One region of the Geobacillus sp. E263 genome, then DNA from elsewhere that is predicted to be linked to it. Evidence: riboswitches for the same ligand, from Rfam matches in the RefSeq annotation. Region 1 holds a riboswitch; the other holds the start of a gene.
What was found. Region 1 has a riboswitch for cobalamin ahead of FNL97_RS09535 ((2Fe-2S) ferredoxin domain-containing protein). Riboswitches for the same ligand answer to the same signal wherever they lie in the genome.
Positions count from the first base shown of each region.

Region 2: linked by a shared signal. The riboswitch ahead of FNL97_RS06150 (ABC transporter substrate-binding protein) and the one ahead of FNL97_RS09535 ((2Fe-2S) ferredoxin domain-containing protein) in region 1 are both predicted to bind cobalamin.

Region 1 covers NZ_CP041632.1:1,820,331-1,825,186, forward strand. Annotated here, with positions in the region: gene FNL97_RS09515 (energy-coupling factor ABC transporter ATP-binding protein) at 1-345, opposite strand, end outside; gene cbiQ (cobalt ECF transporter T component CbiQ) at 363-1,079, opposite strand; gene FNL97_RS09525 (energy-coupling factor ABC transporter substrate-binding protein) at 1,076-1,360, opposite strand; gene FNL97_RS09530 (energy-coupling factor ABC transporter permease) at 1,362-2,102, opposite strand; gene FNL97_RS09535 ((2Fe-2S) ferredoxin domain-containing protein) at 2,099-2,497, opposite strand; cobalamin riboswitch at 2,623-2,814, opposite strand; gene rraA (ribonuclease E activity regulator RraA) at 2,876-3,361, opposite strand; tRNA gene FNL97_RS09545 (tRNA-Gln) at 3,464-3,535, opposite strand; gene FNL97_RS09550 (RNA-guided endonuclease InsQ/TnpB family protein) at 3,752-4,834, opposite strand.
Region 2 covers NZ_CP041632.1:1,189,293-1,194,148, forward strand. Annotated here, with positions in the region: gene nagE (N-acetylglucosamine-specific PTS transporter subunit IIBC) at 1-862, shown strand, start outside; gene FNL97_RS06135 (DUF7916 family protein) at 957-1,874, shown strand; gene FNL97_RS06145 (PH domain-containing protein) at 2,257-2,871, shown strand; cobalamin riboswitch at 3,126-3,340, shown strand; gene FNL97_RS06150 (ABC transporter substrate-binding protein) at 3,470-4,426, shown strand; gene FNL97_RS06155 (FecCD family ABC transporter permease) at 4,392-4,856, shown strand, end outside.

The sequences.
Region 1 (4,856 bases):
GTCCATCTCATGTTTTTTCATTCCTAAATGGTGCAGGCCAAACGCCAGCTCATCACGTACCAATGGCGCCACAAGCTGGTGTTCCGGATTTTGAAAAACGATGCCGACCTCTTTCCGCCATTTTTGCAATGTTTGACGCCGATAATCCATCTTCTCTCCATTCCAATAGATGTCGCCGGAGTCGGGCCGCAACAGCCCGTTCGCATGTAAAAATAACGTTGTCTTGCCGCATCCGTTATGACCGATGAGTGCGCATTTTTTTCCACTGGGGACATGAAGGCTTAATCCTTTTAGCACACATGGTCCGTTCGGATACGTATAATATACTTCATCCATTTTCAGCATCTTCTGCCGCCCTCCTATCATCCAAGCCATAGAAGCAAACTTATGCCGATGGCTGCTTCCCACAGATAACGTTTGTTTTTTTCGTTGTATGTTTCCATATGAACATAGACAATTTCATTGGAAACTCCGCGCGCCCCTAAAGCAAGGCGCAACGCTTCATAGGAATGCCATATTTTCTGAAAAAGCTGGAACACCAACATCCCGCCATGCCGCCAATGGCTTCCTCCATTTCTTGCTTTCATTGCTACGTATAGCTCTTCTGCTGCTTTCTCGAAAACAAATACAAACCGATACATAAAAAACAACAACTCAATGATAATGGATGGTACTTTCATTCGTTTGAGCACATACAATATCTCTGGAAACGGGGTAGTCACCAAGAGGAAAAATAAGCAAGACCATGCCGCGACCGAACGAGAGAGCAAAGACATTGCGATGAAAATTTGCGAACGGTCAATGGAAACATGAAAAGATTTGTCTATCGAAACAAGCAAAGCTGGAAAACTCATCATCAGAAACAATGCCACGACTCCGAGGGCTTTGGCGTACACCTTCCACGAAACACGCGCATAACCGATAATCCAAATGGCAAGCCAAATCGTCATCATTACTTGCGTTTTCCAGTTTTCTGTGATGGCCATCATTAATAACAGAAGCGCAAATATCACTTTTTGTTCGGGGCGTATTGTCCGCAGGCGGTTATCGTAAGCGATGGTGTCAAACTGCCGGATCATTTTGCTTCCTCTTTTCGGTTCGCCCGGCCTTTATAGACGCCGATAATATAGCCAATAATTCCAGCGCCGATTGCCGCCTGCACAGAAAACAGCAACGTTTCCACCTCTCCGCCTGGCGGCTCAAATATGGTTTCCATCCAAGGTTGATAATGAGGAGCGAGCTTCTGAATCATTTTTTCCGCCTGGCCATCCGTGCCGCCAAAATCAGAGTGATGAATGAACAATAACGGCGCTACTACCAGTAAAACAGCAATAGCTAGAAGAAAAAGACTTCGCTTCATATCATACTCCCCTCTCTAACTGATTTAGTTCGCGGCTGCTGTAAGTGGATAAGAAATTCCAAACGACGACCGTAAGCAGCCCTTCTGTAATCGCCAGTGGTATTTGCGTAACAGCAAAAATGCCGGCAAATTTGGCAAACGAAGCGAAAACCCCGCCTGTCGCATCCGGGAACGCCAGCGCTAATTGCAATGAGGTGACAACATATGTGGCCAAATCAGAGAAAAATGCAGCGAAAAAAATCGTCCAGCGCCTCGGTATATTCCACTTTTTCCCGAAACGATAAATACCGTACGCCACAATCGGGCCAATGACCGCCATGGACACGGCATTCGCCCCTAATGTCGTCAATCCACCATGTGCCAGCAATAACGCTTGAAACAGCAATACGATGCTGCCCATCACCACCATCGTCCATGGACCAAACAGCACCGCACCGAGCCCCACCCCCGTTGGATGTGAGCTGCTCCCAGTAACGGATGGAATTTTTAAGGCGGACAGCACAAACGTAAATGCCCCCGACAGCGCAATGAGCAGCTTTAGTTCCGGATGCTCGCGTGTAATCCGAATTAGTGAACGCATACCGATGATAAAAAACGGCAAAAACACTAGCCACCAAAAAATCACCCATCCAACTGGCAAAAATCCTTCCATAATATGCATCGCAAATGCCGATGTGCTGCCGGTAAACGTAAAATAGACGACTAAACCGCAAAGGAAAAGGGCGACTTTCCATTTTTTCATGCTTTCGTTCCTCCCGTTGCTTTACATAATTTCGAGATTCCTAGAGGGGCGTTTGATTGTTTTGACATCATCAATCCTTGCTTCTCTTCATAACGGTACGTTATCGTTTCTTCCAACCATTCCCCGTCCCGTAAATGCCTTCGCACAAGCTCCCTTGCTTTTTCCGGCGTCACACCGTTGTACCATACGCCTTCAGGGTAAACGATGACTACACACGCGTCTTGGCAACGGCCATTGCAGCGAGTCCGCGTCGTATGTACAATGCCATCTAACTCCAGCATCGCGATTTCTTCGCGGATGGCAAGCGTTACTTCTTCTCCCCCTTTACGCATGCAGCTGCCTCCATTGCAAATCAGCACATGATGTTTCATTCCGATTAAGTTCCATGTTGTCATGTTGAGTCTCTCCTTTTTTGCAAAATAAAAAGCACCTCTATACGCAGAGGTGCAGAAAAATGCATACAAATATAGCAAAAAAAGTATACCATTCTCCCGCACGTCTACCTATAATCCCGTAGGTATCCGTCCGAACAAATAAGGCAGGTCTCCTGACTTAGGATCATCGCTTTATTGCGCCTTCCCGAAGTTTCCTTCAGTGACATGATGCAACAAAGCTCCCCATCACAGTGGCGGGTACCGTGACGGATTTTCACCGTACTTCCCTTTTAAGCCTATTCTCTAATGAGAAAGGCACCTTATTTGTTTGGCATATAATGTCGATTTTTCAAAGAACACATTTCTGTTATTCATAGTAGTACAAATTTTCAAATATCGTCAACCACTTTTTTTCAATAAGTCCGTTTTCGCCAATACAATCCCGTCTTGATCAGCGTACACATAGGCGCCTGGCTCCCAACGAACGCCGCCAAATTCGAGCGCAACGTCCCGTTTTCCCTTTCCTTCTTTTTTGCTTTTCACCGGGCAAGTGCCAATCGCCATCACCCCAAGCGGCATATTGGCGATTTCTGCGGAATCGCGAATGCATCCGTGAATAATCACCCCGGCAAGCCCGCGCTCGCAAGCGATCTGGGCAAGACGGTCTCCGAGCAGCGCGCAATTTCGCGAACCTTTTCCGTCTACGACCAATACGGTGCCCGCTGGAACAGTTTCGAGCGCCTCACGAACGAGCACATTATCTTCAAATACATCGACCGTCGCGATTGGTCCGGAAAATTCCGCTTTGCCGCCGTAAGATTGCATCGGCAGCTGGCATACTTGCAATTCACTTAAAAATTCATCGCATAAATCAGCTGTTTTCATCACAATCTCCTCCTTGCCATGTCTTATATTTGACATCCTTTGTCAAAACTCCTTCTTTTTCAACAAAAAAACAGACAAGCGACATTGCTTGCCTGTTAGAGACTGGGCTAGCTGGATTCGAACCAGCGCATCACGGAGTCAAAGTCCGTTGCCTTACCGCTTGGCTATAGCCCAATATTATCATGTTCTTGCCAAACTGTTTATGAGATGATTTGTACATTTGTAGTATATCCAGAAGTTTTTGTCTCTATGTATAAAAACATCTAATTTTCATCCGCTTTTTCTTCTCCGTTTTTACTCATTTCAGTATGGGCAAAATCCTTTTTTCAAATAATATATTTATCTTGATGTCAACTACCCAACGGCTAAAGCCGTGGGCTTGCAACTAGCCTAATTGGCTGCCGCGTTCGGCTGGTTGACAGCAGCCCTGCGGATGTTTTCCGCAGCCACGTTGTCGGCAGGGGCAGCGTACCCACAAGCTCGACAACAAAACTGATCCCTTGACGGTCTGTTTTCTTTGGCCACATGTCCGCAAACCGGACAGGTGCGGGAAGTATTTTTTGGATGAACCAATACCACCGGCACGCCAGCGATCGCCGCTTTATACTCAATAAACTTTCTCAACTGATAAAAAGACCAAGAAGAGTGTTGACGACGCTGTTGCTTTTTAACCGTTTTCTCGGTGCGTTGGCGGATGCCCTTTAAATCTTCAAGGGCAATGCCGCATCCGAGTGCCTTTGCCTTTTCAACAATCTTCTTGCTAATGCAGTGGTTCACATCACGGGCAAATAGTTTTTCCTTCTTGGAACGCTTTTTAAGCAGGCGTTTCGCTGACTTGGTGCCTTTCTTTTGGAGTTTGGCGCGAAGTTTCGCATGGCGGCGGCGCAGCCCGTTGACCTTCGAGCCGGAAAATACCTCACCGGTGCTATCGACGGCGATATTAATGATGCCAAGGTCCACACCGATAAATCCGTTTTCGGAATTGGGCTGGCCTTCGGGAACGTCCACCACGAGCAGTAAATAAAAAATACCGTTTTGAAGGACTAAATCGGCTTGACCCCGAACACGGTTGCCGCACAGCAAATCTTGATGGTAGCGGCTAATGACCATAGGGATTTCCATTCTTCCTTGCAAGGTAAGGATGGAAGCATACTCTAACCCTTTAAAGGACAGGATTCTTTCATCATACACGATGGCACCGGTTTCTTTAAAGTTATGCAAGGTTTTTTTATCCAAACGATAGCTTTCCGACACTTTGCCGATGGCACGAACGGTCATTTGGGCAGAGAGGCCAAATTTTTCCCTGACGTCATAGTAGCAAAGCCGCTGGATTTTCGTTTTGGAAAAGGTTCTGGAGCGAAAAGCAATCTCGCTAATATAGTTGCATGCTTGGTTAAACCGTTTCATTGTTTCCAGCAGCGCATGAAACTGTTCAAGAGTTGGCATTAATTTAATCTTGAGAGTGCAGAGCATTCTTGATTCACCTACCTTTCTA
Region 2 (4,856 bases), 630 kb from region 1:
CGGCGCGATTGGGGTAGGCGTTTTCGGCTTTTTGAACCGGTTGCTCATTCCGGTTGGCTTGCATCACGTCTTAAATAGCTTCGTATGGTTTGTGTTTGGCGAGTACAATGGAAAAACAGGGGACTTATGGCGGTTCTTCGCGGGTGACCCGGATGCCGGAATTTTCATGGCGGGATTTTTCCCGATTATGATGTTTGGTCTTCCAGCCGCAGCGCTCGCCATGATTGCCGCAGCGAAAAAAGAGCGGCGCAAAGAAGTATCCGGTGCGCTCATTAGCGTGGCGCTGACTGCCTTTTTAACGGGAATTACCGAACCGATTGAGTTTTTGTTTATGTTTTTATCGCCATTGCTTTATGTCGTTCACGCCGTATTAACGGGGCTTTCGATGGCGATTGCGACGATGCTCGACATTCATCACGGGTTTACTTTCTCGGCCGGCGCGATTGACTTTTTCTTAAACTATGGAATTGCGCAAAAACCGTATCTATTAATCGTGCAAGGAATTATCTATGCCGTCATTTATTTCGTTGTGTTCTATTTCTTGATTGTCAAATTAGATTTAAAAACGCCTGGCCGTGAAGAAATCGAAGGCGAATTCACGGCAAGCGGCGCAGCGTCATCGGGCGGCTACAAAGGCGTTGCGGTACAGTATATGGAAGCGCTGGGCGGTAAAGATAACCTCACCCAGATCGACAACTGTGTGACCCGCCTGCGCTTAAAAGTAAAAGACATGTCGAAAATCAATGAGGACGAACTGAAACGTTTAGGCGCAAAAGGGGTCATCCGCCTCAATCAAACGGATGTGCAGGTCGTTGTCGGCACGGATGTCGAGTTTGTCGCTAACGAACTGAAAAAGCTATAACCAGGAGGAAAGCGTTCCAGCTCTTTTCGTTAGTGGAAAAGAGCTGGAATGTCTATTTTCATAGAGATGTGATAGATCAAGGGGGGATTTGCCAATGAAGCGGTTGCTAGACTGCAGCGCCTCGGATTTTTGCCGTATGAACGGAAAAGAGCTGAAACAATCGATTCGGGCAGCGGAAGGAAGAACGATCGTCGCAGAAGTAATCAGCTCTGTTGCCCCGCTTTATCCGGCGGTGACGAATGCGGAATTGGCCGCGGCGTTTGGCGCGGATTTAATTCTATTGAACATGTTTGATGTATTCCGGCCGCTGGTAAACGGGTTGGATACGAAGGAGCCACATCAAATGGTGAAGCGTCTGAAGCAGTTAACGGGGCGTCCAATTGGCGTCAATTTAGAGCCTGTTGACCCGAACGCGAGGCAGTTAGAGAGTCTTGCTTCTCTTCCAAAAGGAAGGATGGCAACAGAAGAATCACTGCAAGAAGCAAAACGTCTAGGTTTCGATTTTATCTGCCTAACCGGAAATCCGAAAACAGGTGTGACAAATAATGAAATTATCCGCGCGATCGAAACCGCACGTGCCGTTTTTAGAGAAGACGGTCTCATTATCGCCGGGAAAATGCACGCAGCTGGAGTGGCCGGCGAAACGGGAGCTAGCATTGTATCCGAAGAAATCGTTATGCGTTTTATTCGTGCCGGAGCTGATGTAGTTCTTATGCCGGCGCCAGGAACTGTACCAGGTGTGACCTTAGAAAAAACGGAAAAGCTAGTTCAGGTTGCCCACGAACATGGCGCGCTCGTTATGCTTACGATCGGCACAAGCCAGGAAGGAGCGGATGAACATACGATCCGCCAAATCGCGCTCGCAAGCAAAATGGCAGGAGCCGACCTGTATCATATCGGAGACGCCGGTTATCATGGCATCGCCATTCCGGAAAACATTATGACGTATTCGATTGCCATTCGTGGCAAACGCCATACGTATATTCGTATGGCAAGATCGCCATTGAGATAGTGAACATATATTGATTGTGTCATGATAGAGCTGTTACGAAGAAGGATGATTATTCCTTCTTCATTTTTTGTTGGAAGCAATCTTCGCAAATGATTTTGCCTTCCTGTTGGAGGAATGCCTTGATTTCTACTATTCCTCTGTATGCCGGATATCTCATATGAACATAAATCGGTTCATTTTTTTCAATTGTTTTGTTGCAAACAGAACAAGTTGGACGAATGCGAAACATAAGGCATCTATCCTTTCCAACTAGTGATGCGTTTATTATAGCATGAGAAGTTTCACTATTCTTCAAAAAATAGAAAAATTTTAGGTATATTCCGTTTACTCATGATACAATAAAAGTAATTACCATTTTTTAAATAAGGAGAGGAGCTATACTATGTTTGGAAAAGTCGCCGCCGATGTGCTTGGATTAAGCGATATCGGCTCGGTCATTAAGCCGGAAAACTATGATAAAGTCGATGCCGATGATTACGTGATGCATGAAGATGGGGAAAAGATTTATTTCTTAATTAAATCGAAGTCGGATGAGTATTGCTTTACCAATAAAGCGCTTATTCATTTGGATGGCACGAGCGCAACAAGCAAAAAACGCGTATTGCGCCGCTATGATTATTACAAACATACGATTTCCGACGTGTCGCTCGAAACGGCAGGCACGGTCGATTTAGATGTGGAGATTAAGTTTAAAATCGGCGCCCATGCCTATTCGATTGACGTCCATAAAAAGCATTTAGAAGAACTAAAAGATTTATATAAATCGCTGCTCGCCATCTCTGAGCTTTGCCATGAAAACAAAACGAAGCTCGAGTACGCGCATAAAAGTTTGGAATTGACGGCAAACGTATTCGGGCAAGTGAAAAGTGACACAAATAATTTCGTTGCCGATTTCAAAGCGGTGAATGAACTTGCGTTTCAATGGCTCGTTGACGCGAAAACAAAATATACGGTGAAAGACTTCGGCTTTGTGTTTGAGCGCTATATTAACAATTAAAACGCGAATCTAGTGAGATTCGCGTTTTTTAAAATTTATAAAAAATAATGAAGGTGGAAGCATGAACGAGCCGAAACATATCATTGCTGTTGCTGCTTATGTAGCGAATGAAAATGGCGAGGTTTTATTAGTGAAAACGCATTGGCGCTCGGATACATGCGTTAAAATCGTTTCTTAAAAAAAGCAAAATGATTTTTTTATTGTCAAACACCATGAATTGCTTTAATATAATAACTGTCAATTGTTCGACAATTTTATACACTAGCGGCAAGGTGCCGAACGAGCTGGTGCGCTCTAGTAGGCTTAATAGGGAATCTGGTGAAAGTCCAGAACTGTCCCCGCAACTGTAAATGCTGACGAAATGAAATCGCCACTGTACGGTGGAATGGCAAGCGCCGTTTGCCGTATGGGAAGGTTCAGAGTAGGATGAAGCATGAGTCAGTAGACCTGCCTTGTTCGCTTATAGTTTCCTATCTTCGGGGGGTGAGATGAGGAAACGGCAACGGTGGCTGCCTTCGTGTATACATATTGCCGTTTCTCGCTCATTCCGAGTTAGGAATGAGTTTTTTTATTTTACATAAAGAAGGGGGAACAAAAAATGAAAAAATGGAAACAGTATGTCATGTTGCTCGTATTCATCCTTACATTTGGCTTCTTGTTTGGATGTAATGGAGAGAACGCAAGCAAAGAGCCTGCAAAAAAAGAAGAACCGAAAACGGAACAAGCGGCGTTTCCGGTAACGGTAAAAGATGGATTAGGCGAGGATGTAACAATACAGTCCGAGCCGAAAAAAATCGTTTCATTAATTCCAAGCAACACAGAAATCGCCTATGCGCTGGGATTGGGAGAGAAAATCGTCGGTGTAAGCGATTTTGACAACTATCCGGAAGATGTAAAAAATAAGGAAAAAATAGGCGGCATGGAGTTTAATGTAGAGAAAGTCATTTCGTTGAAGCCAGATTTAGTGCTTGCCCATGCGTCTAGTGCACATAATTCGAAAGATGGTCTTCAGCAATTAAAAGATGCAGGCATTACTGTATTGGTTGTCAATGATGCGAAAACGTTTGATGATGTCTATCATTCGATCGAATTAGTTGGAAAAGCGACAGGAACTGCGGACAAAGCACAAGAAATCATCCAAAATATGAAAACAAAATTAGAAGCTATAAAAGAAAAAGCAAAGCAAATTAAAGAGGAAGATCAAGCAAAAGTATGGGTCGAAATATCACCAGCTCCAGAAATTTATACTGCTGGAAAAGGAACGTTTATTGATGAGATGCTCCAGGCGATCTCCGCGAAAAATGTCGCCGGTGATTTAGAAGGGTGGCCGATGGTTACGGAAGAAAAAGCGGTCGCGTACAAGCCGGATGTCATTATTACAACATACGGCGGAGCGAAGCAAGTGTTGGACCGTCCTGCTTGGAAAGATGTCCCGGCGGTGAAAAACAAACGGGTGTATGATGTAAATACAGACTTAGTAAGCCGTCCGGGTCCACGCTTGATCGAAGGAGTAGAGGAACTTGCAAAAACAATTTACCCGGATATTTTTAAGTAATATATGGATGTATGCAGTTGCAATAACGGTCGTTATTACTTCGCTCTTGCTGGGGATATCGATAGGTTCTCTATCGATTCCCTTTTCTATTATTATCAAGATTATTTTTTCGATCTCGTTTGGGTTGCCGTTGCCCGGCGATGTTCCCGATGATCTCGTGCAAATCGTGATGGCGATCCGCCTTCCACGCGTTGTGCTCGCGTTTCTTGTCGGGGCGTCGCTGGCGGTCGCGGGAGCTGCGTTTCAAGGGCTGTTAAAAAATGCGCTTGCCGATCCGTATACGCTCGGCGTGTCGTCAGGTGCTTCCGTTGGTGCTGTTTTTGTCATTTTCTTCGGTATTCAATTGCCGTTATTTGGTACATTTACGCTTCCTATTGTCAGCATTATATTTGGCCTTGTGACGCTCGTGCTTGTTCTTTTATTTACACGA